DNA from 3 places in the Streptomyces sp. NPDC102462 genome. Region 2 is predicted to be linked to each of the others. Evidence: riboswitches for the same ligand, from Rfam matches in the RefSeq annotation. Region 2 holds a riboswitch; each other region holds the start of a gene.
The links. A riboswitch is a leader RNA that binds a small molecule or an ion and turns the genes downstream of it on or off. The one in region 2 is predicted to bind thiamine pyrophosphate.
Positions count from the first base shown of each region.

Region 1: another riboswitch for thiamine pyrophosphate. It lies ahead of ACIRFL_RS13655 (thiamine ABC transporter substrate binding subunit); the one in region 2 lies ahead of thiC (phosphomethylpyrimidine synthase ThiC).
Region 3: another riboswitch for thiamine pyrophosphate. It lies ahead of thiO (glycine oxidase ThiO); the one in region 2 lies ahead of thiC (phosphomethylpyrimidine synthase ThiC).

Region 1 is NZ_JBIWKB010000012.1:117,264-126,625, forward strand. It holds gene pyrH (UMP kinase) at 99-857, shown strand; gene frr (ribosome recycling factor) at 1,003-1,560, shown strand; gene ACIRFL_RS13645 (phosphatidate cytidylyltransferase) at 1,560-2,744, shown strand; gene rlmN (23S rRNA (adenine(2503)-C(2))-methyltransferase RlmN) at 2,880-3,986, shown strand; TPP riboswitch at 4,029-4,136, shown strand; gene ACIRFL_RS13655 (thiamine ABC transporter substrate binding subunit) at 4,218-5,291, shown strand; gene ACIRFL_RS13660 (ABC transporter permease) at 5,399-7,036, shown strand; gene ACIRFL_RS13665 (ABC transporter ATP-binding protein) at 7,036-8,055, shown strand; gene ACIRFL_RS13670 (maleylpyruvate isomerase family mycothiol-dependent enzyme) at 8,081-8,878, shown strand; gene ACIRFL_RS13675 (LAETG motif-containing sortase-dependent surface protein) at 8,940-9,362, opposite strand, start outside.
Region 2 is NZ_JBIWKB010000003.1:153,898-163,259, reverse strand. It holds gene hisC (histidinol-phosphate transaminase) at 109-1,188, opposite strand; gene ACIRFL_RS04385 (LacI family DNA-binding transcriptional regulator) at 1,627-2,739, shown strand; gene ACIRFL_RS04380 (metallophosphoesterase) at 2,959-4,035, shown strand; gene ACIRFL_RS04375 (hypothetical protein) at 4,217-5,086, shown strand; gene thiC (phosphomethylpyrimidine synthase ThiC) at 5,214-7,049, opposite strand; TPP riboswitch at 7,042-7,219, opposite strand; gene ACIRFL_RS04365 (YibE/F family protein) at 7,300-8,730, shown strand; gene ACIRFL_RS04360 (SsgA family sporulation/cell division regulator) at 8,847-9,284, opposite strand.
Region 3 is NZ_JBIWKB010000009.1:165,308-174,669, reverse strand. It holds gene ACIRFL_RS11110 (thiazole synthase) at 126-920, opposite strand; gene thiS (sulfur carrier protein ThiS) at 924-1,124, opposite strand; gene thiO (glycine oxidase ThiO) at 1,121-2,284, opposite strand; TPP riboswitch at 2,282-2,393, opposite strand; gene ACIRFL_RS11095 (hypothetical protein) at 2,447-2,842, shown strand; gene ACIRFL_RS11090 (NAD(P)/FAD-dependent oxidoreductase) at 2,875-4,104, shown strand; gene ACIRFL_RS11085 (Rv2175c family DNA-binding protein) at 4,172-4,537, shown strand; gene thiE (thiamine phosphate synthase) at 5,358-6,026, shown strand; gene metF (methylenetetrahydrofolate reductase [NAD(P)H]) at 6,124-7,047, shown strand; gene ACIRFL_RS11070 (hypothetical protein) at 7,103-8,113, shown strand; gene ACIRFL_RS11065 (phytoene desaturase family protein) at 8,240-9,362, opposite strand, start outside.

The DNA.
Region 1 (9,362 bases), on a different contig from region 2:
GATCTGACGAGGAGGCCATTGCCGCGCATGGGAGCGAAGAGCGACCCCATCGGCAATGGCCTTCTTCGCATGCGCACCACGTGAAAGAGGCGGATCCCATGACCACCAAGCCCCAAAAGAGCGACGACGGCAAAGTTCGCGGCCGGTTTCTGCTGAAGCTGTCCGGAGAGGCATTCTCCGGTGGCGGGGGCCTGGGCGTGGATCCCGATGTGGTGCACAAGATCGCCCGTGAGATCGCCGCCGTCGTCCGGGACGGCGCGCAGATCGCGGTCGTCATCGGCGGCGGCAACTTCTTCCGCGGCGCCGAGCTCCAGCAGCGCGGCATGGACCGGGCCCGCTCCGACTACATGGGCATGCTCGGCACGGTGATGAACTGCCTCGCCCTCCAGGACTTCCTGGAGAAGGAGGGCATCCAGTCCCGGGTGCAGACCGCCATCACCATGGGGCAGGTCGCCGAGCCGTACATCCCGCTGCGTGCGGTGCGGCACCTGGAGAAGGGCCGCGTGGTGATCTTCGGCGCCGGTATGGGCATGCCGTACTTCTCCACCGACACCACCGCGGCCCAGCGCGCCCTGGAGATCGACGCTGAGGCGCTGCTGATGGGCAAGAACGGGGTGGACGGGGTTTACGACTCGGACCCGAAGGCCAACCCGGACGCCGTCAAGTTCGACTCCCTCGGCTACGGCGAGGTCATCACCCGCGACCTCAAGGTCGCCGACGCCACCGCCATCACGCTGTGCCGCGACAACAAGCTCCCCATCCTTGTCTTCGAGCTTCTCGCGGAGGGCAATATCGCCCGTGCCGTCAAGGGTGAGAAGATCGGCACACTCGTGGGTGACCAGGACGGTCGGCACTGACCGGAGAATCACCCGGACCCTGACCGGGGGATGGACAATCACCTGCCCGGTCGGGAACCGTGCAGGAAGAAGACGCGACGCAGCCGGCCGTGGGCCCCGACCAGGAACCGCAGCCGGGCCTACTCAAGACACGCAGGAGCAAGTGGTGATCGAAGAGACCCTCCTCGAAGCCGAGGAGAAGATGGAGAAGGCCGTCGTGGTCGCCAAGGAGGACTTCGCCGCGATCCGCACCGGCCGTGCACACCCGGCCATGTTCAACAAGATCGTGGCCGACTACTACGGCGCGCCGACGCCGATCAACCAACTGGCCTCGTTCTCCGTGCCGGAGCCGCGCATGGCGGTCGTCACCCCGTTCGACAAGAGCGCGCTGCGCAACATCGAGCAGGCGATCCGCGACTCCGACCTGGGGGTCAACCCCAGCAACGACGGCAACATCATCCGTGTGGTGTTCCCCGAGCTCACCGAGGAACGCCGGCGCGAGTACATCAAGGTCGCCAAGGGCAAGGCCGAGGACGCCAAGATCTCCATCCGCTCCGTGCGGCGCAAGGCCAAGGAAGCCATCGACAAGCTGATCAAGGACGGCGAGGTCGGCGAGGACGAGGGCCGCCGTGCGGAGAAGGAGCTGGACGACACCACGGCGAAGTACGTCGCCCAGGTGGACGAGCTCCTCAAGCACAAGGAAGCGGAGCTGCTTGAGGTCTGATGAACGACTCTTCCTGGGGGGCGCCGCCACAAGCCGGGTACTGGGGGCCCGCCGAGCACGGCCCCGGGCAGGGGTACGGCCGGGGGGCCGCCCCGGCGGGTCCCGCGTACGATGCGCATGACGCGCAGCAGACTCGCCCCATGCCCATCGTCCCCGACGACGTACCCGCGCAGGGCGGAGACCAGGACCGGGACCGGGGGGCCGCTCGGCTGAGCGGCCCCCCGGCCCGCGACGAGACGTTCCGCAGCGGTGCGTACCACGACGGTGCGTACTACACCGAGACCCCGTCGGCGCAGCCCCACGGGGCGGCGCCGCAGAATCCGGAGCCCATGCCCGACGCACGACAGCCCGCTCCCGCACCGCAGAAGAAGAGTGCGGGCCGGGACCTGGGTGCCGCCATAGGCGTCGGCGTCGGGCTCGGTGTGGTCATCCTCGCGTCCCTGTTCATCGTCAAGGCCGTCTTCGTCGGCGTCATAGCGGTCGCCGTGGTGGTCGGGCTGTGGGAGCTGACCAACCGGCTACAGGAGCGCAAGGGCATCAGGGCACCCCTGGTCCCGCTGGCGCTCGGCGGCGCCGCGATGGTCGTCGCCGGTTATGTCCGGGGCGCCCAGGGCGCCTGGGTGGCCATGGCGCTGACCGCGCTCGCGGTCCTCGTGTGGCGCATGACGCAGCCGCCTGAGGGCTATCTCAGAGACGTCACGGCGGGCGTCTTCGCGGCCTTCTACGTGCCGTTCCTCGCCACGTTCGTGGCAATGATGCTGGACGCCGACGACGGTCCGCGCCGCGTCCTGACCTTCCTGATCCTCACCGTCGTCAGCGACACCGGCGCGTACGCGGTCGGCTGGCGCTTCGGCAGTCACAAGCTCGCCCCGCGGATCAGCCCCGGCAAGACCCGCGAAGGGCTGCTCGGCGCGGTGCTGTTCGCGATGGTCGCCGGCGCCCTGTGCATGCAGTTGCTGATCGACGGCGGCGCCTGGTGGCAGGGACTGCTCCTCGGCCTCGCGGTCGCGGCCAGCGCCACCCTCGGCGACCTCGGCGAGTCCATGATCAAGCGGGACCTGGGCATCAAGGACATGGGGACGCTGCTTCCCGGTCACGGCGGCATCATGGACCGCCTCGACTCGCTGCTGCCGACGGCGCCCGTGGTGTGGCTGCTGATGGTCCTGTTCGTCGGCTCCACGTGAACCTCCGCTGCCGGGGCGGTGACGGGTCGTCGTCCGTCCGCGCAGTCCCCTGCCCCCCTTCCGGGGCCGGGCACTGCGCGTCCCCCGGCACCACCGAAGTGGTCACCGGCCCACTCGTGCGACACTGGTCGAGCCATGCCTAAGCCCGGAGAACTCACCTTTGTCGCCCCGCGCGGTGCTCAGCGGCCGCCGCGGCATCTTGCCGATCTGTCGCCCGCCGAACGCAAGGAGGCGGTCGCCGCGATCGGTGAGAAGCCGTTCCGGGCGAAGCAGCTCGCGCAGCACTACTTCGCGCGGTACACGCACGACCCGGAGCAGTGGACCGACATCCCGGCCGCCTCGCGGGCCCGGCTGCGCGAGGCGCTGTTCCCCGAGCTGATGACGGTCGTACGGCATCTGTCGACCGACCAGGGCACCACCCGCAAGACCCTGTGGCGGCTGTTCGACGGGACGCTCGTCGAGTCGGTGCTCATGCGCTACCCGGACCGGGTGACCATGTGCATCAGCTCGCAGGCGGGCTGCGGGATGAACTGCCCGTTCTGCGCCACCGGGCAGGCCGGGCTGGACCGGAACCTGTCGACCGCCGAGATCGTGCACCAGATCGTGGACGGCATGCGTTCGCTCAGGGACGGCGAGGTGCCGGGCGGCCCCGCCCGGCTGTCCAACATCGTCTTCATGGGCATGGGCGAGCCGCTCGCCAACTACAAGCGGGTCGTGGGCGCCATCCGGGCCCTCACCGATCCCGAGCCGGACGGGCTCGGGCTGTCCCAGCGCGGCATCACCGTCTCCACCGTCGGACTCGTCCCGGCCATCCACCGGTTCGCCGACGAGGGCTTCAAGTGCCGCCTCGCCATCTCCCTGCACGCGCCCGACGACGAGCTGCGCGACACCCTCGTGCCCGTCAACACGCGGTGGAAGGTGCGCGAGGTGCTGGACGCCGGCTTCGAGTACGCCGCGCGGTCCGGGCGCCGGCTGTCCATCGAGTACGCGCTGATCCGGGACATCAACGACCAGGCGTGGCGCGGCGACCGGCTCGGCCGGCTGCTCAAGGGCAGGCCCGTGCACGTCAATCTGATCCCGCTCAATCCGACGCCGGGCTCCAAGTGGACCGCGTCCAGGCCCGAGGACGAGAAGGCCTTCGTGGCGGCCATCGAGGCGCACGGGGTGCCGGTGACCGTCCGGGACACCCGCGGTCAGGAGATCGACGGCGCCTGCGGTCAGCTGGCTGCCACCGAGCGGTAGCCGGACGGTAGTCTGAGGGCGTCCATTACGTCATACCTTCATAATTTCCGACAGGGGAGCGCCACAGCGCTGAGAGTGCGGCACACGGGCCGCAGACCCTCCGAACCTCGCCCAGGTCATTCTGGGTAGGGAGATCGGTCCTCACTCAAGCTGTTGCGCCCTGCCCGGACATCCCTCGCGAAGTCCGGGCAGGGCCGCGTCTCTTCCTGGTCAACCCCAGGAGGAATCCAGTTGCACACCAAGACCCTGGTGGCCGCCGCGGCCGGGCTCGCACTGGTCACACTGTCCGCGTGCGGGTCCAGCGACGACGGGGCCGCCGCGGACTCCAAGACCGTCACCCTTGTCAGCCACGACTCATGGGCCGTCTCGAAGAACGTCCTCAAGGATTTCGAGCAGCGGTCGGGCTACACCGTCAAGGTCCTCAAGGACGGCGACGCCGGACAGGCCGTCAACAAGGCGATCCTGACCAAGGACAACCCGCAGGGCGACGTCTTCTTCGGCGTCGACAACACCCTGCTGTCGCGGGCCCTGGACAACGGGCTGTTCCAGCCGTACGAGGCCCGGGGCTTGGACGGGCTGCGGCCCGAGTTCCGGTCCGGCACGTCCGGGCACCGGGTGACCCCCATCGACACCGGCGACATCTGCGTCAACTACGACAAGGCCTACTTCGACCGGCACGGGCTGACCCCGCCGCAGACCTTCGACGACCTGGTCGAACCCGCGTACAAGAACCTCCTCGTCACCGAGAACGCCGCCACCTCCTCGCCCGGCCTCGGCTTTCTGCTGGGCACCGCCGCCCGGTACGGCGACGGGGGCTGGCCGGAGTACTGGAAGAAGCTCAAGGCCAACGGCGTCAAGGTGGTGGACGGCTGGGAGCAGGCCTACGACGAGGAGTTCTCCGGTTCGGCCGGCGGCCGTAAGGCGGGCGGCGACCGGCCGCTCGTCGTGTCCTACGCCTCCTCGCCGCCCGCCGAGGTCGTCTACGCCGACCCGAAGCCGGCCACCGCGCCCACCGGAGTGGCCGCCGGCACCTGCTTCCGGCAGACCGAGTACGCCGGACTGCTCACCGGCGCCCGCAACAGCGCGGGCGGCAAGGCCCTCCTCGACTTCCTGATCAGCAAGGAGTTCCAGGAGGACATGCCGCTCAACATGTACGTCTATCCGGTCCGCGCGGACGCGAAGGTGCCGCAGGAGTTCGTGAAGTACGGCCCGCAGGCCAAGGATCCCCAGACTCTGGCGCCCGACCGGATCGCCGCCAACCGTGACCAGTGGGTCAAGTCGTGGACCTCGCTCGTACTGAAGTAGCCGAAGCCACGGAGGCGGCCGAGACGGACCGGGAGACCGGGACCGCGGGAGCGGCCGGTGCGGGCATGGACGGGCGGCGTGCGGGGAGCGTGGCGCGGCTCGCGCTGATGGCCGGGCCGGTCGCGTTCTTCGCCGTCTTCTTCGCCTGGCCGGTGGCCGCCATCGTCGCCCGCGGGCTGAAGCCGGACGGTGCCTGGCAGTTGGGGCGGATCACGGACGTCGTGACCCGCTCCGACATCCGGCACGTGCTGTGGTTCACCACCTGGCAGGCGCTTGCCTCCACGGCGCTCACCCTGCTGGTGGCGCTGCCCGGCGCGTATGTCTTCGCGCGCCTCGACTTCCCCGGCAAGCGGCTGCTGCGGGCCGTGGTCACCGTGCCGTTCGTGCTGCCGACCGTCGTGGTCGGCACGGCCTTCCTCGCCCTCGTCGGGCGCGGCGGGCTCCTCGACGACCTGTGGGGCGTACGGCTGGACACCACGGTGTGGGCGATCCTGCTCGCGCATGTCTTCTTCAACTACGCCGTCGTCGTCCGCACCGTCGGCGGCCTGTGGTCCGGGCTGGACCCGCGCCAGGAGGAGGCCGCGCGGATGCTGGGTGCCGGGCCGCTGACCGCCTGGCGCAAGGTGACCCTGCCGGCGCTTGCCCCGGCGGTGGCCGCCGCCGCGCTGATGGTGTTCCTGTTCACCTTCACCTCCTTCGGCGTGGTGCAGATCCTCGGCGGCCCCACCTTCGCCACGCTCGAAGTGGAGATCTACCGGCAGACGTCCCAGATCTTCGACCTGTCAACGGCCGCGGTCCTCACCCTCGTCCAGTTCGCGGCGGTGGGCGCGGTCCTCGCCGTGCACGCCTGGACGGTACGGCGGCGGGAGACCGCGCTGCGCCTGGTCGACGCCTCGCTGACGGCGCGCCGGCCGCGCGGGGCGGGGCAGTGGGCGCTGCTCGCCGGGGTCCTCGTCACCGTCACGGCGCTCGTCCTGCTGCCGCTCGCGGTGCTGGTGCAGCGCTCCCTCGACGCCCCCGGGCTGCGCTACTACCGGGCCCTGACCCACGAGGACGGCGGCACGTTCCTGGTGGCGCCGATCGCGGCGGTCGGCAACTCCCTGCGGTACGCGGTCGTCGCCACCGCCATCGCGGTGCTGATCGGCGCCCTGGCCGCCGCCGCGCTGTCCCGGCTCCCCCCTTCCCGGCGTCGCCAGACCGGGGGCGTCCCCGTCGCGGACCGGATCGTCCGGGGCTTCGACGCGCTGCTGATGCTGCCGCTCGGCGTCTCGGCCGTGACCGTCGGCTTCGGATTCCTGATCGCCCTCGACGAACCGCCGCTGGATCTGCGGCAGTCCTGGATCCTCGTCCCGCTCGCGCAGGCACTGGTCGGCGTGCCCTTCGTGGTGCGCACGATGCTGCCGGTGCTGCGGGCCGTCGACGGGCGGCTGCGGGAGGCGGCGGCCGTGCTCGGGGCGTCGCCCTGGCGGGTGTGGCGGGAGGTCGATCTGCCGCTGGTGCGGCGGGCGCTGCTGGTCGCGGCCGGGTTCGCGTTCGCCGTGTCGCTCGGGGAGTTCGGCGCGACCGTGTTCATCGCCCGGCCCGACAGCCCCACGCTGCCGGTCGCCGTGGCCCGGCTGCTCGGCCGGCCCGGAGACCTCAACTACGGTCAGGCGATGGCCCTTTCCACGATTCTGATGGTGGTGTGCGCGGCGGCGCTGCTGGGGCTCGAACGGCTCCGCCCGCACCGGAGCGGGGAGTTCTGATGCTGCTGAGCCTCATGTCCGCGACCGTCCGCCTCGGCGGGCGGACCGTGCTCGACGCCGTGGACCTGGAGGTGGCGGAGCACGAGATCGTGTGTGTGCTCGGGCCCAGCGGCAGCGGCAAGTCGACGCTGCTCCGGGCGGTGGCCGGGCTGCAACCCCTGGACTCCGGGCGGGTGGTGCTCGACGGGCGGGACCAGACGGGCGTGCCCGCGCACCGGCGCGAGGTCGGCCTGATGTTCCAGGACCACCAGCTGTTCCCGCAGCGGGACGTGGGCGGCAATGTGGCGTTCGGGCTGCGGATGCGCGGCGCGTCGAAGGAGCGGCAGCACTCCGGCGTACGGGAGTTGCTGGAACTGGTCGGGCTGCCGGGTGCCGCCCGGCGGGCCGTGGACCGGCTCTCCGGGGGCGAGCAGCAGCGGGTGGCGCTGGCCCGGGCCCTGGCGCCGGGGCCGCGGCTGCTGATGCTGGACGAGCCGCTCGGCCAGCTGGACCGCTCGCTGCGGGAGCGGCTGGTGGTGGAACTGCGGGAGCTTTTCGGCCGGTTGGGCACCACCGTGCTCGCCGTCACACACGACCAGGGGGAGGCATTCGCGCTCGCCGACCGGGTGGTGGTGATGCGCGACGGCCGGATCGCCCAGTCCGGTACGCCCCTTGAGGTGTGGCAGCGGCCCGCGGACGAGTTCGTGGCCCGCTTCCTCGGCTTCGAGAACATCGTCGGCGCACAGGTCACCGGCGCCGTGGCGGTCACCCCGTGGGGGAAGCTGCCGGTGCCCGAGCCCGCTCCGCAGGGCCGGCGCACCCTGCTGGTGCGGCCCGCCGGTGTGCGGCTCGGACCGGCGGACGAGGGGCTGCGCTGCACGGTGACCGCCCGCACCTTCAGGGGCACCCATGTCGCCGTCCACCTCAAGCCGGCGGACGGGCCACGCCTGGAGGCGGCGTGCGCGCTGCGGTCGGCCCCGGAGACCGGGACCGAGGTCGGGGTGGTCTTCGATGTGGCGGAAACAGTCGTGCTGGACTGAGGGCCGTGCGCCTAGGGTGAGTGCCATGGCCCGTCTTGCCCATGACCGTTACGTCGACGAGATCGCCCAGCAGGTCGCCCAGGTGCGCAACGTGGTGACCTCCGGCGCCGATCTGTCCGCGCCCGTGCCGACCTGCCCGGACTGGCGCCTTGAGGAGCTGGTGTGCCACCTCGGCGGCGCCCTGCGCTGGATCGCCGCGCTCGTCGGCGGCCGGGCCCAGGAGAGGGTTCCGGACGCCGCGGTCCCGGAGTTCGCGGGTCCGGGGCCGGGCAGCGCCCCCGCCGTCCTGGACGCGTGGTTCGCGGACAGCGGCCGGCTGGCGGTGGACGCGTTGCGCGAGGCCGGACCCGACACCGAGGTGTGGGCCTGGGCCGGTGACCGTTCCTCGGGCTTCTGGGCCCGCCGGATGGCACACGAGATCACCGTGCACCGCGCGGACGCCACCCTGGCGGCCAAACTGCCCTACGAGGTCGCGCCGGACATCGCCGCCGACGCGATCGACGAGGGGCTGGAACTGGTGGAGTGGGCGCAGCGCAACAACGCGCACGATCCGGCGCGCGAGATGCGCGGCCCGGTCCGGAGCATCCATCTGCACGCCACCGACGCCCCGCCCGGGCTCGATGCCGAATGGCTGATCCGGCTCGATGAGAACGGCGTGCGGCACAGCCGCGGCCATGCCCGGGCGACGGTGGCCCTGCGCGGCCCGCTGACCTCGGTGCTGCTCGCTTCCTACCGCCGACTGCCGCTGGACAGCCCGGAGTTGGAGATCGCGGGCGAGCGGGCGGTGCTGGAGTTCTGGCTGGAGCGTACGGCGTTCGGCTGAGCGGCCGTGGCCCGCCCCCGCAGTGCGGGGACGGGCCACGGCGGCATGCCGAACCGGGGTGTCAGCGACCGCTGTTCGCCCCGCGGCGGCGCATGCCGAAGAACACCGCGCCACCGCCGACGACGACGAAGGCTCCGGCCAGACCGGCGATCAGACCGGTGTTGGAGTTCGCACCCGTCTCGGCGAGGTTCGAGTCACCGGCCGCCGGGGACGGCGCGTTGCTCGACGTGTCCGCCGGGGCGGTGCTGGTGCTCTGCGAGGCCGACGGGGTCGGGCTCTCGGACTCGGCAGGCGGGGTGGACTCGGACTCCGACGGCGACGGAGTGTCCTCCGGCGGCGTCGGGGTCGGGGTGTCCTCGGTCTTGCAGGCCGTGGACGGGGTGGTGAGGTCGGGCTTGATGTCCTCGTCCACCTGGTTGCCGGCCTTGACGTGGATCCGGTACGTCGCGTTGGGCTTCCAGTCCTCGGTGAACGTGACGGTGGT
Region 2 (9,362 bases):
ACACCCGAGACGGGCGAGACGGCCGAATGACTCCCAGGCACACGTGTGGCCCGTTTCACGTGAAACGGGCCACACACAGCGTCGTCGCGCCCCGAGGGGCGGAGGAGCCTACAACTCCTTGCGGAACGCCTCAGTCACCTTCAGGAAGATGTCGTTCGCCTCGTTCTCGCCGACCGTCACCCGCACCCCCTCCCCAGCGAACGGCCGGACCACCACCCCGTGCCGCTCACAGGTCTCCGCGAAGTCGTTGGTGCGCTCCCCCAGCCGCAGCCAGACGAAGTTGGCCTGCGTCTCGGCGACGGTCCAGCCCTGGGCCCGCAGCGCGTCGACCACCCGCGTCCGCTCGCACACCAGCGAGCCGACCCGGCCCAGCAGCTCGTCCTCGGCGCGCAGCGAGGCGATGGCCGCCTCCTGCGCGAGCTGGCTCACCCCGAACGGCACCGCCGTCTTGCGCAGCGCCGCCGCCACCGGCTCATGGGCGATGGCGAAGCCGACGCGCAGCCCGGCAAGGCCGTACGCCTTGGAGAAGGTCCGCAGGACGCACACGTTCGGCCGGTCCCGGTACAGCTCCACCCCGTCCGGCACCTCGGGGTCGCGGATGAACTCCCGGTAGGCCTCGTCGAGCACCACCAGGACGTCGGCGGGCACCCGGTCGAGGAACCGCTCCAGCTCGGCCCGCCGCACGACCGTTCCGGTCGGGTTGTTGGGGTTGCACACGAAGATCAGGCGCGTCCGGTCGGTGATCGCGTCGGCCATCGCGTCCAGGTCGTGCACCTCGCCCGGGGTGAGCGGGACCTGCACGGACCGGGCACCGCTGATCTGCGTGATGATCGGGTACGCCTCGAAGGACCGCCAGGCATAGACGACCTCGTCGCCCGGGCCGCTGGTGGCCTGGAGCAGCTGCTGGGCCACGCCGACGGAACCGGTGCCGGTGGCCAGGTGCGCGAGCGGGACGGCGAACCGCTCCGACAGTTCGTTCATCAGCCCGGTGCACGCCATGTCCGGGTAGCGGTTGAAGGACGAGGCGGCGGCGGTCACGGTCTCCATGACACCGGGCAGCGGAGGATACGGGTTCTCGTTCGAGGAGAGCTTGTAGGCGGCCGGGCCACCCACCGCCGCGGGCTTGCCCGGCTTGTAGGTGGGGATACCCTCCAGCTCGGCGCGCAGCTTGGGGCTCGTCTCGCTCACCGCAGTCCTCCTCGCGACCACCGGCGGACCGTCAACGCCACCGGCATTCAATACTCCTCACCATATGAGGATTCGACGTTTCTGCGTACCGGCCGGGACTCCTGGGAAGCGATGAGGGGCAAACCTCAGGAACCCCACGGGCATCAAGGGCATCATGGTACGAATCGACATGAAACAGGGGCGCGTCGCACATATATCTACGCGCCGGTGGCTTACGCCCTGGCGCGCATCCCTCGTGCAGGTGAGTTGAGACCTCTTCGAAACATCGGACACTTGGCAGGCCCATGCGCGTCGGCACGTCACGTCCTGCCATTGGATCGTTCAACTGACTTTCTTTCTAAGGAACTTGACCCATTTTGACCATGCAGAAACGTGCCTGTCAATGCAGGCATATGCGTCCGCACTACCCCACCGCATGAGCCCTACTATCGGCTCGCCATGACAGCAGCAGGGAAGCACCAGGTGAGCCGCGCGGAAACCTCACGTCGAGGGAGCCGGCCGGGTCGGGCGGGCATCAGAGACGTCGCCGCCGCCGCCGGAGTCTCCATCACAACCGTCTCCGATGCCCTGAACGGCAAGGGCAGACTCCCGGACGCCACCCGCCGTCATGTCCGCGAGGTCGCCGACCGGTTGGGTTACCGCCCGTCGGCAGCGGCACGCACGCTCCGCACGGGCAAATCGGGCCTCATCGGCCTCACCGTGACGACGTACGGGGATGAACCTTTCACCTTCACCGAGTTCGCGTACTTCGCCGAGATGGCCCGGGCCGCCACCTCCGCCGCGCTCGCCCGCGGCTACGCACTGGTGATCCTGCCCGCGACCTCACGCCACGACGTATGGTCCAACGTCGCCCTGGACGGCACCGTCGTCATCGACCCCTCCGACCAGGACCCGGTGGTCAGCGAACTGGTCCGGCAGGGCTTACCGGTCGTCTCCGACGGCCGCCCCGCGGGCCGGCTCCCGGTCACGGCATGGGTCGACAACGACCACGAGGCCGCCGTCCTCGGCATCCTCGACCATCTCGCCGAGGCGGGCGCCCGCCGCATCGGCCTGCTCACCGGGACGACGACGGACACCTACACCCACCTGTCGACCACCGCCTACCTGCACTGGTGCGAGCGCGTCGGCCAGGACCCGGTGTACGAGGCATACCCGGCGCACGACCCCTGCGCCGGCGCCGTCGCCGCAGACCGGCTGCTGGCCCGCCCGGACCGCCCCGACGCCGTCTACGGCCTGTTCGACCCCAACGGCACCGATCTGCTCGCCGCCGCCCGCCGCTACGGCCTGCGCGTCCCGGACGACCTGCTCCTCGTGTGCTGCAGCGAGTCGACCGTGTACGCCAACACCGAGCCGCCCATCACCACGCTCTCGCTGAAGCCGCGCCGCATCGGCACGGCCGTGGTCCAGCTCCTCATCGACGCCATCGAGGGAGTCGAGACGGACCGGCCGGTCGAGCAGGTGATACCGACCGAACTGATCGTGCGCACGTCGTCCCAGCGGCGTCCGCCGCGCACGACGGTCAGCCCGCCCCGGGTGCCGGAGGAGAACTAGTGGTCCGGGGCCGGCGGCGGGCGCGCCCCGGCCCCGGTGGTGACAGCAGCGACCAATCGGGGCGAAAGCCGCGGTGATCCGCGCTCCTGCCCCGATTCACCACCCCTGGGTCATCACATGGCGCGATCCGCATTCCTATGATGGGCCCACGACACCGCGGACCGCTGCGACCAGGCAGTCCGATGTGGTGCAGATGCGGCGCGATGGTGGAGGGGTCGGATGACTCAGGGGGCCGGTCAGGGACCCGAAGCGGAGCGGACGGCGACGTTGCGCGACTTCCGGGTGCCCGCGTACGTCAACGACACCGGTCCGTACGACCCCAGCGCCCACCCCGGCGGCACCGTCACGCCCGTCGAGGAGGGCTACCCGGAGGGCTACACCCCCACCGAACGCGACCTGCCCGTCATCACCCGCGGCGATGCGCCCCAGGCGCCCGTCGAACCCGCGCCCGCCCCCGCCGCGCAGCCGGCGGCCGGCCCCGGCGCGCTGTTCGTGGTCGGCGATGTGCACGGGTACCTCGACGAACTGGTCGCCGCCCTCCAGCACAAGGGCCTGATCGACACCGCGGGCAACTGGTGCGCGGGTACCGCCCGGCTCTGGTTCCTCGGCGACTTCACCGACCGCGGCCCCGACGGCATCGGCGTCATCGACCTCGTGATGCGGCTGTCCGCCGAGGCCGCCGCGGCCGGCGGCTACTGCAAGGCCCTCATGGGCAACCACGAACTGCTCCTGCTGGGCGCCAAGCGGTTCGGCGACACCCCCGTCAACTCCGGCGCGGGCACCGCCACTTTCCAGGCCGCCTGGCTCCTCAACGGTGGCCAGAAGACCGACATGGACCGGCTCCAGGACCACCATCTGCAGTGGATGGCTCGCCTCGACGCCGTCGAGGAGGTCGACGGCTATCTGCTCGTGCACTCCGACACCACCGCCTACCTCGACTACGGCGACTCGATCGAGGCCGTCAACGACACCGTCCGCGAGACCCTCATCCGCAATGACGCGGACGAGTGCTGGGACCTGTTCCGTAAGTTCACCAAACGCTTCTCCTTCCGCGACGAGGGCGGCGCCGACGCCGTCCGCTCGCTGCTCGATACGTACGGCGGCACCCGGATCGTTCACGGCCACAGCCCGATTCCCTATCTGCTCGGGCAGGTCGGCTCCGAGGACGGCGAAGAGGGCGCCGGCCCGGTGGTCAAAGGACCGCACGTCTACGCCGACGGGCTCGCCATCGCGATGGACGGCGGCGTGACCATGGCCGGAAAGCTGCTGGTCCAGCAACTTCCCCTGGATATCTGAGGGTTCTTGGGGCAGGCGCCCCGCCACGACGTCCGCGCCGGCCGGCTGCCAATTTCCGGCAACCCCCTGTCACCGCGCACCGTCACGGCTCTACCATCGGCTTATCCGTAGCAGGCTCCCCTCCGTTTCTGCCCGACGGCTCGCCGGCGTGCGAGCCCCAAGCCCTACGGAGCATCGGGGGATGCACATGAACAGCGTTCCGCAGCACCTGCTGAACGAGGACCGCCAGGACTACGAGCGGATCCTCGATGAGGCGCTGCGCTCCGCACCACACCGCCCTGACCTCGCCGCTGTGGGACAGCGGCTGAACTCCGAACAGCTGCGCACGATGGCGCTGAACGCCTCCGCACTCATCACGGCGGCCGCGGCGACCGAGTACCAGCACTATGTGAAGGTCCGCGAGGAACTGCGCCAGCCGGCGCCGTCCACCCCGTCGTCGTCCACCCGGGAGTCCGGTTCCACGGACCCGGGCTCGGGCGCGGTGGGGCTCGCCACCACTCTGGGCGAGGCCGCCGAGACCACCGGCGCGGGCGCCATCGCCGTCGTCGCGGTCCTGGCCCCCGTCCTCGCCGGAACCGCCGCGGCGATATTCCTGCTCGTCGGCTACGTCCTGAAGATGCTCGACCCCGAGCCGGCGTTCGCCCAGACCATGCTCACCGCGGGCTGGGTGTTCGGTGCGGTGACCGCGGCCGCGATCCTCGTCGCCGCCGTCGGCCTGCTGCTCACCGCCCTGCGCAACCGCCCCTCGCTGGAGGTGGGGGCGTACGCGGCGGCGAACACCGAGTTGGTCCGGGCGCGGGAAGCCTGGCAGGAGGCCCTGCTGGAGCGGGGCATCCTGCCGTTCCTGCGGGACGCACTGGCGGAACCCGGCACGACGGCGACCCTGCGCACGCACCCGCCTGCGCCGACCAGCCGCATGCCGCGCCTCGGCTACGGCCGCCCGGGCTTCAGCAGCCCCGAGGACGGCTCCGCATCGGGCTCACGTCCGAGCTTCAGCAGCCCGGACTACACGAGCCCGGACTTCGGCGGCCCGGACCACCAGCCCGAGTGATCCCGGCTTGCGCCCCCGCGGGGGCGCAAGCCGGGCACCCGGTCGAACCCGTCGACTCCCCAGACGCCCCGACGCCGGGAACACCGTTTTCCGGCCATGTTCCCGGGTGTTCGGGACGACGCCGCGATCAGTCGGCGACCGGCAGGTACACCCGATTGCCGCCGGCCGCGAACTCCTTCGACTTCTGGAGCATTCCCTCGGCGATGTCCTCGGGTGAGGCCCCGTCGACCGCGTCACCGCCGAACCGTTCCGTGATGCTGTGGCTGATCTTCATCGAGCAGAACTTCGGTCCGCACATGGAGCAGAAATGGGCGGTCTTGGCGGGTTCCGCCGGAAGCGTCTCGTCGTGGAACTCCCGTGCCGTGTCCGGGTCCAGGGCGAGATTGAACTGGTCTTCCCACCGGAACTCGAAGCGGGCGTCGGACAGCGCGTCGTCCCACTCCTGCGCACCCGGGTGCCCCTTGGCGAGGTCGGCCGCATGGGCGGCGATCTTGTAGGTGATGACGCCGGTCTTGACGTCGTCCCGGTTGGGCAGACCCAGGTGCTCCTTGGGCGTGACGTAGCAGAGCATCGCCGTGCCCCACCAGGCGATCATCGCCGCGCCGATGCCGGAGGTGATGTGGTCGTAGGCCGGAGCGACGTCCGTCGTCAGCGGGCCGAGCGTATAGAACGGAGCTTCATCGCAGATCTCCTGCTGAAGGTCGATGTTCTCCTTGATCTTGTGCATCGGGACGTGTCCCGGGCCCTCGATCATCGTCTGTACATGGAAACGCCTCGCGATCCGGTTGAGTTCCCCGAGCGTGCGCAACTCGGCGAACTGCGCCTTGTCGTTGGCGTCCGCGATCGAACCGGGGCGCAGGCCGTCGCCGAGCGAGTAGGTGACGTCGTAGGCGGCGAGGATCTGGCACAGTTCCTCGAAGTTCTCGTACAGGAACGACTCCTTGTGGTGCGCCAGGCACCAGGCGGCCATGATCGATCCGCCGCGCGAGACGATGCCGGTCTTGCGGTTCGCGGTCAGCGGCACGAACGGCAGCCGTACCCCGGCGTGGACCGTCATGTAGTCCACACCCTGCTCGGCCTGCTCGATGACCGTGTCCTTGTAGATCTCCCAGGTCAGTTCCTCGGCCCTGCCGTCGACCTTCTCCAGGGCCTGGTACAGCGGCACCGTGCCGATGGGCACGGGGGAGTTGCGCAGCACCCACTCGCGGGTGGTGTGGATATTGCGCCCGGTGGACAGGTCCATGACCGTGTCGGCGCCCCAGCGGGTCGCCCAGGTCATCTTCTCGACCTCCTCCTCGATGGAGGACGTCACCGCGGAGTTGCCGATGTTGGCGTTGACCTTCACCAGGAACCGTTTGCCGATGATCATCGGCTCGATCTCCGGGTGGTTGACATTGGCGGGCAGCACGGCCCGGCCGGCGGCGATCTCCTCGCGGACCACCTCGGGAGAAACGTTCTCTCTGACCGCCACGAACTCCATCTCCGCAGTGATCTCGCCCCGCCGCGCATAGGCGAGTTGGGTGACCGCCCCGCCGTCTCGGCCCCGGCGCGGCTGGCGCGGGCGGCCCGGGAAGACCGCGTCCAGGTTGCGCAGACCGCCGCGCGGCGAGGTGTGCTTGATCCCGTCGTCCTCGGGACGGACGGGGCGGCCCGCGTACTCCTCCGTGTCACCACGGGCGTTGATCCAGTTCTCGCGCAGCGGCGGCAGGCCCCTGCGGACATCGGTCTCGACGAGCGGATCGGTGTACGGGCCCGAGGTGTCGTAGAGCGTCACCGACTCCCCGTTGGTCAGGTGCACCTGACGGACCGGCACCCGCACATCGGGGCGCGAGCCCGCGACATACCCCTTGTGCCAGCCGATGGACCGCCCCGCCTCCGTGTCATCGGCGCCCTCGGACCCGTTGGCGGATCCGTTCACCGCATGCTGTGTGGAGGCAGGCGTGCGTACGTCCTTGTTGGTCATGAGACCTACTCCCTACGCCGGCATTACCCGGTAACAGGTTCGGCGGTCGACGCAGCGGTGTCCGTCCATCGGTGCTTCCTGTGAAACATCACTCGTTCCACGTGAAACATCGCGAAGACGGAGGTCAGCGCCCTCTCAGCCCGGTGCTCCGAGCTCCCGCGTGTGCAAAGGTGCCTCCACGCTAGCGTCAATTCGGGCGCGGTGAACAGAGGGCCCCTGTCGTTCTTGCGATGATCGGTCGGTGACCACGATGCAGCAGTCCCCCCACCCCCCGTCCGGGCCGCAGCGCAGACACGGCTCGGCACAGGACGGCGGACACGGCCACGAGGGCCACGATTCCGGCGACGGCCACGGGCCCGGACACGGCCACGCGCACAGTCACGGTCATGGCCCCGCGGCGCCCGTGTCCAAGCATCTGCGCAAGGTCATCGCGGCCGTCCTCATCCCGTTCGCCGCGGCGGTCGTCGTCGGCCTCGTGGTGCTCTGGCCCGGTGGCGCCCCGTCGCACGAGCGCACCGGGGTGGGCTTCGACCGGCAGACGCAGCAGGCCACGGTCACCCGGGTCGTCACGGTCAGCTGCAAGTCGGTGAACGCCTCGGGGGACACTCCGACCGGTGACACCTCCACCGCCGAGGGCAGTTCCGCACAGCAGCAGGCGACCGGCACCTGCAAGAAGGCCACGATCCGGGTCGACACCGGCAAGGACGAGGGCCGTACGTTCACGGAGATCGTCCAGCCGGACCAGTCACGGCAGTTGCACCAGGGCGAGAAGGTCGTCGTCGCATACGAGCCGTCGGCGCCGAAGGACCTGCAGTACTCGGTCACCGACGTGAACCGGAAGTTCCCTCTGGTGCTGCTCGCCGGTATCTTCGCGCTCGCCGTCGTGGTGGTGGGCCGGATGCGTGGCGTGATGGCGCTGGTCGCCCTGGCCATCAGCTTCCTGGTGCTGACCCTCTTCATCCTGCCCGCCATTCTCCAGGGCTCGAACCCGCTGGTCGTGGCGGTGGTCGGAGCGAGCGCCATCATGCTGATCGCCCTGTACACCTGTCATGGGCTGTCGGCCCGGACCTCGGTGGCGGTGCTCGGCACACTGGTCTCGCTCCTGCTGATCGGCGTCCTCGGCTCGGGGTTCATCGGCTGGGCCGCGCTGACGGGCAACACGGACGACAACACCGGCCTCATCCACGGTCTGTATCCGGCGATCGACATGAGCGGTCTGCTCCTGGCCGGCGTCATCATCGGCTCACTGGGCGTCCTGGACGATGTGACGGTGACCCAGACGTCGGCCGTCTGGGAGCTGCACGAGGCCAATCCCTCGATGGGCTGGCGCGGGCTGTACCGGGCGGGCATCCGCATCGGCCGCGACCACATCGCATCCGTCGTCAACACGCTCGTCCTCGCCTATGCCGGTGCGGCGCTGCCGCTGCTGCTGCTCTTCTCGATCGCGCAGAGCAGTGTCGGCACGGTCGCCAACAGCGAACTGGTGGCGGAGGAGATCGTCCGCACCCTGGTGGGCTCGATCGGCCTCGTCGCGTCGGTGCCCGTCACCACGGCGCTGGCGGCACTGGTGGTGTCGGCCGACCGGTCGGGGCAGCGGCCCGCGGGGGCGGCGGAGCGCCCCGCGGGGGCGGGGCAACCCGCCGTGGCGCGGGGCGGACGGGGCAGGCGCCGCAAGCGGTGACGTCCCGCGCGGCGGACGCGGGGGAGCCGACGGAAGGCCGCAAACGGACAAGAAGAAGCGTTCCTGCACAATCGGTGCGGCACGCTCAAGCGGTCTCTGCGGCGGCGCAGGACGCCTCAGCCGGCGCTCTGCTCCTCGGCCAGGATGCGGTCCAGGGCCTCGTCGAGATGGGCGTCGAAGTCGGCCAGCGCCCCCTCCTGGCCCAGCGGCACCAGCTTGTCCGTACGGTCCAGGAACGCCACCAGCGGTGGCGCCGAGGAGCGGAACACGGCCTGGTCGCCGCCGACCTGAAGCCGGATCAGCACCTCACCCAGAACGTCGGGATCGCTGGGCGCGATGTGCACATCCCCGTCCCCGCACGGCCTGCCCACGCCGTCGACCAGCAGCTCCCGCCCGAAGGCCCAGGTCACCGGGGCGTCCCCGGGCAGATGGAAGGTCAGCCGTACGGCATAGGGATCACAGGTCTCGTACCGCAGCTCCACCGGAATGCGGAAAGAGAGCTCCTCGGACACGAGAAAGCTCATCATGACCTCTGCCTGTACGGACTCGCGCATCGCCTACCCCGTCGTGTAACGCCGACCGGCCTCGAATGACCCCACTGCCGCTGAGGGCATCTTGCTGAACGTATGCGA
Region 3 (9,362 bases), on a different contig from region 2:
ACGTCCACCACTCGGCCGACAGCAAACGGGCGGTGCGCGGGTGGGAGAACACCCACCCGCACCCCCACCCACCCGCACCCGCCGACGCTCCCGCACCCCCACAAGGACCGGCGCCCGCCCCACGCTCAGAACGCAGGCCGCTCCGGGTCGAGCACGGCCAAGCCCTCCGCAGGAGACGACGCCGTGGCGAAATGCCGCCGCGGAATCCGCCCCGCCAGCCGCGCCAGCCGCCCCGCGTCCACCGCGTGCCGCATGGCGGCAGCCATCCGCTCCGGTTGCTGCGCCCGGGTGACGGCCGACGCCAGCATCACCCCCGCGCACCCGAGTTCCATCGCCAGCGCCACATCGGACGCCGTACCGGCTCCCGCGTCCAGAATCACCGGCACACGCGCGTGCTCCACGATCAGCTGGAAGTTGTGCGGGTTGCGGATCCCGAGCCCCGAACCGATCGGCGAGCCGAGCGGCATCACCGCCGCGCACCCCACGTCCTCCAGCTTCCGCGCCAGCACGGGGTCGTCGTTCGTGTACGGCAGCACCGTGAACCCGTCGTCGACCAGGGTCTCCGCCGCGTCCAGCAACTCGATCGGATCCGGCAGCAGCGTCCGCTCGTCGGCGATCACCTCCAGCTTCACCAGATCGCTGCCGAGCGCTTCCCGGGCCAGCCGCGCGGTCAGCACCGCCTCGCCCGCGGTGAAGCAGCCCGCGGTGTTCGGCAGCACCCGGATGCCGAGCCGCTGCAGCACCGACAGCACGGAGCCGTGCACACCGGGGTCGACCCGCCGCATCGCCACGGTCGTCAGCTCCGTGCCGGAGGCGACCAGCGCACGCTCCAGCACATCGAGGCTGGGCGCACCGCCCGTACCCATGATCAGCCGGGACGTGAAGGACGTACCGCCGAGGACGAAGGGATCGTCGGCCATGGCTCAGCCTCCTTGGACGGCGGTGAGGACTTCGACGCGGTCGCCCTCGCTGAGGGCGGTGGACGGCCACTGGGCGCGCGGGACGACGGTTTCGTTGAGGGCCGCGGCCACCCCGCCGGGCGCGCTGGTGAGGGTCTGGACGACGGTGTCGAGGGCCGTGCCGGGCGCGAACTCCCGGCGCTCCCCGTTGACAGAGATGATCATGCGGGCTGCTCCGTGCGGGCGGCGGCGCCGAAGCGCTCGGGCGTGAAAGGACGGGCCACCTCGGGGAGGTCCCCGGTGGCCAGGGCGTGCGCCATGACGTCCCCGGTGACCGGGGTGAGCAGCACGCCGTTGCGATGGTGCCCGGTGGCCGCGAACAGCCCGTCGAGCGCGGTCGGGCCGAGCAGCGGCGCGTTGTCCGGCGATCCGGGCCGCAGCCCGGCCCGGGTCTCGGTCAGCGGCAGCTCGGTGATCCCCGGCACCAGCTCGTGCGCGTCCCGCAGTAGCTCGTACACGCCGCCCGCGGTCACCGTCGTGTCCCAGCCCAGCTCCTCGCTGGTCGCCCCGACGACCAGTTCGCCGTTCTCCCGCGGCACCAGGTACACCTGGCTGCCGCGCACCACGGCCCGCACGGTGCGGCTCAGGAACGGCGCGTACCGCTTCGGCACGGTCAGCCGCAGCACCTGCCCCTTCACCGGCCGCACCGGCGGCAGCACGTCCCGCGGCAGGCCCGCCAGCCGTCCGCTCAGGCTGCCGGCCGCGAGCACCACCCGATCCGCGCCCAGTTCCGTGCCGTCCCCGGTGGTCACCCCGACGGCCCGGTCCCGGCGCACCGTGCAGCGCTCCGCCCACGCCCGGTGCAGGACCACGCCCGCCCGTTCGCACGCCGCGAGCAGCGCGGCGGCCAGCCGGCGCGGGTCGATCTGGTGGTCGGCGTCCACCCGCAGCCCGCCCCGCACGCCGGGCGCGAGCATCGGCTCCAGGCGGCGGCACTCCCGGCCGGACAGCCACTCGGACTCCAGCCCGGAGCGCTGCTGCAACGCGTGCAGATCGCGCAGGTACGCCCGGTCGTCGGCGTCCAGCGCGACGGCGAGGGTGCCGCACCGGCGGTAGCCGAGGTCCAGGCCGGTCAGCTCGGTCAGCTCTGCCGTGAAGTCCGGGTAGCGGCGGGCCGAGGCCAGGTTCAGGCCGAGCAGCGTCTGCTCGCCGTGGTGCAGTTCGGTGACCGCGGCCAGCATCCCGGCCGCGACCTGCGCGGCCCCGCCGCCCGGCTCGGGGTCCACGACGGCCGTGGTGAACCCGCGCTGCGCGGCCCGCCAGGCCGTGACCAGGCCGATGATTCCGCCCCCGATGACGAGAACGTCCGACGTACGTGACGACATGGGCGTCCAGCCCCTCCCTTCGCCGGCATGACCCGGATCAGGTTCGTACGGTCGGAGGCCGCCAGCCTCCCTCTCAGCCCGGTGCGTCCGGGCTCCCGCGAGTGCTTGTACGGTGGCCACCCTAGCCCGCCACCGCCCGCCTCAGTAAGGGAGCCTCCGTTCATGGCCCGCTCGCTCGACGGTCTCGTCCTCGCCCCCGTCACGGACCAGGCCCCAGGTCAGGTGGGTACCGGCACCCGGTTCACGTACCACGAGAAGGACGGCGAGATCTGGGCCGAGTACGCCGGCGGTGACATCGTGCGCGGGTATCTCGTCGGCACCCGCCGCGGCGACCGGCTGGACTTCCGGTACGTCCAGCTCAAGCACGACGGCGGCACGTCCTGTGGGCACTGCGTGTCGACCGTCGGCGAGCTGCCCGACGGCCGGGTGCGGCTCACGGAGACGTGGGAGTGGGAATCGCAGGCCGGCAGCGGGACGAGCGTCGTCGAGCAGGTCGCGCGGACCCCGGCGGTCACCGGTGATCCTGTTGTGCAACAGGTCACCCAGCACGCCCCCTGACTGACAAATTGTCAGGTGACTATGGTGATCACGTGAGCCAGCAGACGCAGCAACCCAGCCCGGCACCGGGGCGGCGCGTGGTCGTCGTCGGCGCGGGCATGGCCGGGGTGCAGACCGCGGTCGCCCTGCGGGAACAGGGCCACCGGGGCACGATCACCCTGGTCGGCGCCGAACCCCACCGGCCCTACGACCGGCCGCCGCTGTCCAAGGCCGTACTGCTCGGCAAGGCCGAGGGCTCCGCCTTCGAGGTCGACTTCACGGCACTCGGTATCGATCTCCGACTGGGCCGCGAGGCGACCGGCGTACGCCCCGGCGAGCACGAGCTGGACACCGCCGCCGGACCCGTGCCGTACGACGTCCTGGTCCTCGCCACCGGCGCCGAACCGATGCGGCTGCCCGGCGCCGAGGGTGTCCCCGGTGTGCATCTGCTGCGCACCCTGGACGACGCCCAACGGCTGCGGCCCGTGCTCGCCCGGCAGCACGACATCGTGGTCGTCGGCGCGGGCTGGATCGGCGCCGAGTTCGCCACGGCGGCCCGCGAGGCGGGCTGCGCGGTCACGGTGGTCGAGGCCGCCGACCGCCCGCTCGCGGGCGCCCTCCCGGCCGAGGTCGCGGCGCCGATGACCGGCTGGTACGCGGACAGCGGCACCGAACTGCGCACCAACGCGCGCGTGGCGAGCGTCGAGCCCGGCGCGGTGCTGCTCGCCGACGGCTCGCGGCTGCCCGCGGGCGCCGTGGTCGTCGGCATCGGCGCGCGCCCCGCCACCGGGTGGCTGGCCGGCTCCGGCATCGAACTGGGCGCCCACCGGGAGGTCGTGGCCGACGCGTACCTGCGCACCTCCGCGCCGGACGTGTACGCGGTCGGCGACTGCGCCTCCTTCCCCTCCGCCCGCTACGGCGAGCGGCTGCTCGTGCACCACTGGGACAACGCCCTCCAGGGGCCGCGCACGGTCGCCGCGAACATCATCGGCGAGGCCCCGGCGGTCTACGACCCGGTGCCGTACTTCTGGTCCGAGCAGTTCGGCCGCTTCGTGCAGTACGTCGGCCATCACCCCGCGGCCGACACGCTGCTGTGGCGCGGGGACCCCACGGGGCCCGCCTGGACCGTCTGCTGGCTGCGTGCGAACCGGCTGGTCGCTCTGCTGGCCGTGGGCCGTCCGCGTGACCTGGCGCAGGGGCGGCGGCTGATCGAGGCGGGCACGCCGATGGCTCCGGAGCTGCTCGCGGACCCGGCGCGGCCCCTCAAGGAGGCCACCGCGTGACGCGCGGACACCCCAGGTCGGACCGTCCCGGCTTCCGACTGTCAGTCCCAGATGGCAGGCTGGTTCCGTGACCGAGATTGACGCAAAGATCGATGCTCTCGTCCCCGCCTGGCTCACCCTGCCCGACATCGCCGAACAGCTCGGCGTCGAGGTGACACGTGTGCGGCAGCTGGTCAAGGAGGGCCAGCTCATCGCCGTACGCCGTGGCGAGAACCGCGCGCTGCACGTTCCCGCCGCCTTCATCGACGGGGACAAGGTCGTCAAGGGCCTGTCCGGGACCCTGACGCTGCTGCGGGACGACGGCTTCACGGTCGAAGAGATGCTGGAGTGGCTGTTCACCCCCGACCCCACCCTGCCCGGCACCCCGGCGCAGGCCCTCAGCGAGAACCGCGGCACGGAGGTGAAACGCCGAGCCCAGGCCCTCGCCGTCTGACCCCACGACCCCCTGCGGGGCTTCAACCGCGGGCCCACTGCGCCCGGACCCGCTCCCCGGCGCAGCCGCTTCCCTGCGGGGCCGCGGCTGCGCCGTGGCCGGGGGTGGTCTCCGGTGGGGCTCGTGCCGCGGGTGTGCCGTGGGCCGGGGCCGCCCCCGGCGGGGCTTCGGCCGTGGGGGCGCCGCGGCCGGCCGTGCGCACACGTCTGCCCCGGACCCGCAAGGCAAGAGACGCCGCCAGGTCGGTGGCTGTGGGTACTCGAACCCGTGGGCCAGGTGGAGCTGGTCCAGTGACGGAGCAGTAGGCTCGGCCGGGCCGGGGATGGCCCCGGTCCGCCCCCGGCCAGAGCGCACCGACAGCCCAGGCGCCGCCGGGCACCGCCCCAGTCACAGCACACCCACGGCCCAGGACCCCGCCAGGGACCGCAGCGCGCCCACAGGCGAAGCTGCCGCGGGGGAGTGAACCCGCGGCCGAAGCCCCACCAGGAAGCGGACCCGGGCCACAACGTACCCGCGGCCGAAACCCCTCCGGGAAACCACCCCCCAGCCACAGCACACCCGCAGCCGAGAACCCCCGTCGGGACCCGCCCCAGTCACAGCACCCGCGGCCGAAGTCCAGCCGGAGAACGGCCCCGGCCAGAGCGCACCCGCAGCCGAGAACCCCACCGGGCCCCCGGGGCGTGGCTCGTGGGTTCCTTCGGGTCTGCCCGCATGGCACCGCCAATACCTGTGGCACCGTTAGCCGCGTGGGCCACAGCTGCACCGAGGCCACGGCGGACCAACCGACACCCATCGCACCGTACTCAGGGGGACGCACCGTATGTCTGATTCCGTGAGCGACGGCTACACCGCCGCGCGTGTGGCGCTTGCCGGGGCGCGGCTTTACCTGTGCACGGACGCCCGCACGCGCCAGGGCGACCTCGCCGAGTTCCTGGACGCGGTCCTGGCCGGCGGCGTCGACATCGTGCAGCTGCGGGACAAGGGCATGGAGGCGGCCGAGGAACTGGCGCGCCTGGAGGTGTTCGCCGACGCCTGCGCCCGGCACGGCAAGCTGCTCGCGGTCAACGACCGCGCGGACGTCGCCCACGCCGCCGGTGCCGACGTGCTCCACCTGGGCCAGGGTGACCTCCCGGTGCCCGCGGCCCGCGCCATCCTGGGCGCCGACGTGCTGATGGGCCGCTCCACGCATGCCCCGGAGGAGGCCGCCGCCGCGGCCGTCCAGGACGGCGTGGACTACTTCTGCACCGGCCCGTGCTGGCCCACCCCCACCAAGCCGGGCCGGCCCGCGCCCGGCCTGGACCTGGTCCGGTACACGGCCGCCCTGGGCACCGACCGGCCCTGGTTCGCCATCGGCGGCATCGACCTGGGCAACCTCGACCAGGTGCTCGACGCCGGTGCCCGCAGGGTGGTCGTCGTCCGTGCGATCACCGAGGCCGACGACCCGGGAGCGGCGGCGGCCGAATTCGCCGGGCGGCTGCGGCGGGCCTAGAGCCCAGGCTGTCCAAGGAGTGGACAAGAAATCGGCAAATCGGGCAAATTTCCGGTCCTCGGTTGGGGGACCGGCCGCCCCTGGCTAACCTGCGGGTATGGCCCTTGGAACCGCGTCCACCAGGACCGACCGCGCGCGCACTGTGCGTGACATCCTGCGTACCGGCAAGACGACGTACTCGTTCGAGTTCTACGCGCCGAAGACGCCCAAGGGTGAGCGGTCCCTGTGGAACGCGCTGCGCAGGGTCGAGGCGGTGGCTCCCGACTTCGTGTCCGTGACCTACGGCGCCGGCGGCTCCACCCGCGCGACCACGGTCAAGGAGACCCAGCAGATCGTCGTGGACACCACGCTGACGCCGGTCGCCCACCTCACCGCCGTCAACCACTCCGTCGCGGAACTGCGCAACATCATCGGCCAGTACGCGGACGCCGGTATCCGCAACATGCTCGCCGTCCGCGGCGACCCGCCCGGCGACCCGATGGGCGAGTGGGTGCCGCACCCCAAGGGCCTGACCTACGCGGCCGAACTCGTCGCGCTCATCAAGGAGTCCGGTGACTTCTGCGTGGGTGTCGCCGCCTTCCCTGAGATGCATCCGCGCTCCAGTGACTGGGACACGGACGTCACACACTTCGTCGACAAGTGCCGTGCGGGCGCCGACTACGCCATTACGCAGATGTTCTTCGAGCCGGAGTCGTATCTGCGGCTGCGCGACCGGGTCGCGGCTGCCGGCTGCGAGACCCCGGTCATCCCCGAGATCCTGCCGGTCACGAGCGTGCGGATGCTGGAGCGGCTGCCCCGGCTCAGCAACGCCTGCTTCCCCGAGGTGCTGAAAGAGCGGATCCTCACAGCGAAGGACGATCCGGCGGCGGTACGCTCCATTGGCATCGAGTTCGCCACGGAGTTCTGCGCGCGGCTGCTGGCCGAGGGAGTGCCCGGCCTGCACTTCATCACGCTCAACAACTCCACGGCGACGCTGGAGATCTACGAGAACCTGGGCCTGCACCACCCCCCGCGGGCCTAGACCGGCCAACCGGTATACGACACACTGCGTAGCGGTCACTGGGAGAGGGGCGTACATGGGCTGGACGGTCCTCTACATCGCGTTCGGCATCGTCGCGCTGTGGTTGCTCGGCGAGGTGCTGCTGCAGTACAAGGCGCGGCTGCGCTGGCGGCTGCTGGCGTTCGTCGGCTTCGTCGGCGTCGTGCTCGGCGTGCTGATCTCCGCCGTCGTCGTCATCGCACTGGGCGCGGTGGCCTTCGCGGTCGGCCAGACGTACGTCACGCTGTCGTTCCGCCGTGGCTTCACCGACGGCTGGGCGGTCAGCCGCCGCGGCGAGGGCGGCGGCAAGCGCCGGGGCGAGCAGCCGGACCACCCGGAGCCCACGCCGGAGGCCCTGGACCCGGAGCCGGCCGGGACCGGCCACGGCCGGCCCGACGACGGTTACCGCCAGGACGGCGGGTACGGACCGGACGGCGGGTACGGTCAGGACGCCGGTTACGGCGGCGACGGCACCCCGTACGGCCGTGACGGCGACTACGAACGCGACGACGTGTTCGCGCCGGCCCCGCGCACGGCCGAGCACTCCGCCGCCGAGGCCACCGCCGTCTACGAACCGCAGCCCCTGCCCGACGACACCGGCTCCTACGGCATATACGGCGACGCGGCCCACGCGGCCGCCGCCCAGCACCAGGACCCGACCTATGCGACGGCCGCCCAGGGCGCCGACCAGGGCTACGCCTACGACTACCCGGGCTACGGCCAGCAGCAGTACGGCTACGACATCAACGGCCAGCAGCAGTACGCCAATTACTCCGACCCGTACGTCGGCGCCCAGGGCCACGGAGACGCCTCGTACGATCCCGGCTACGACGGTCAGCAGTACGGCCAACCGCCCTACGGCCAGGACCAGTACGGCACCGGCGGCTACGGCGAGACCCCGCCCGGCGGCGTCTGGGTCCCGCAGCAGCGCACCGACGAGACCTACGGCGGCCAACTCCCGCCGGAACAGCCCTACCCGTACCAGAACAACGGGCAGCAGCAGGGCAACGGCACCGGCACCGGATACGACGAGCACTACCGCTTCTGACGGGCCGCTCCCGCGACGCCGTCACCCACGCCGAGCCCCGGCCCCAGCGAGCCGAGCGCCCCGCTCGCGCGCCGAGCCCCGGCTCACCGCACCGAACCCTCGCTCACCGCGAGCCGAGCGCCCCGCTCACCGCGAGCCCCGGAAGTCCGGCCCCTCCACGATCAGCCCGGCGACCAGCGCGCCCGACATGCCGGCGTGCGCGAGCCCGCCCCCCGGATGCGACCAGCCGCCGACCGCGAACAGGCCCGGTATCTCGGTGCTGTTGGACGGACGCAGGGTTCCCTCGGCCGCGGCCAGCGCAGGCGGGGGCACGGCACCGCCCTCGGCCCCCGTCTCCCGCTCGGTGTGCACCGGTGTGCGCACCTCGCGCCACAGCACGCGCTCCCGCAGCCCCGGCACCGCCCGCTCGGCGGCGGCGACCATCCGGTCCGCGAAGGCGTCGGCGGCGCCCGGCGCGCTCCAGTCGTACCCGGCCGCGGACGGCACCGTCGCCGTCACCACCACGGACTCGTGCGCCGCGTCCGGGCGCAGGGCGGGGTCGTCCGGCCGGTCGACGCGGACCGTGGGCCGCTCCGGCACCCCCTCCGCCGTGAACAGATCCAACTCGGCCGTCGCGTCCGGGGAGTGCACCACCGTGCGGTGCGCGGCCCCCGGCTCCCGGCCGCCGCGCAGCGCGAGGCACACCACGACCCGGCCAGGGAACAGCCCCTCGGCGGTCGGCGTGACGGCGCCCGGCCCGTACGGCTCCCGGCCGGGCAGCAGGCCGCGCAACCGCCAGGGGCCCGTGGCGATCACCGCGTCCGCCTCCGCGGCCGTCCCGCCCCCCGAGCCGCCCTCGGCCCACTCCACGCCCGCCACGCGGCCGTCCTTCTCCAGGATCCCGGTGACCTCCGCCCCGAAGACGAACTCGACCCTGCGCCGCACGCACCGCTCGTACACCGCGCGCGCCAACTCCCGTATGCCGCCCCCGACATACCAGACGCCGAAGGCGTGCTCCATGTACGGCAGCACGGCCGCGGCGGCCGGAGCGGTCCCGGGGTCCAGGCCGTACCCGAGCGCATGCCCCGCCAGCAGGGCGGCGAGCCGCGGGTCCCGCAGCTCCCACGCGCCGATCTCGGCCAGCGTGCCGGCCCGCCGGGTGCGCAGCAGCCGCTTGTGGGGGACCGCCGGATAGGGCTCGCGCCCGGCCAGCACCGACCAGTTGGGCCACAGCGGCTCCTCCAGCAGGGGCCGGCGGGTGCGGTCCCAG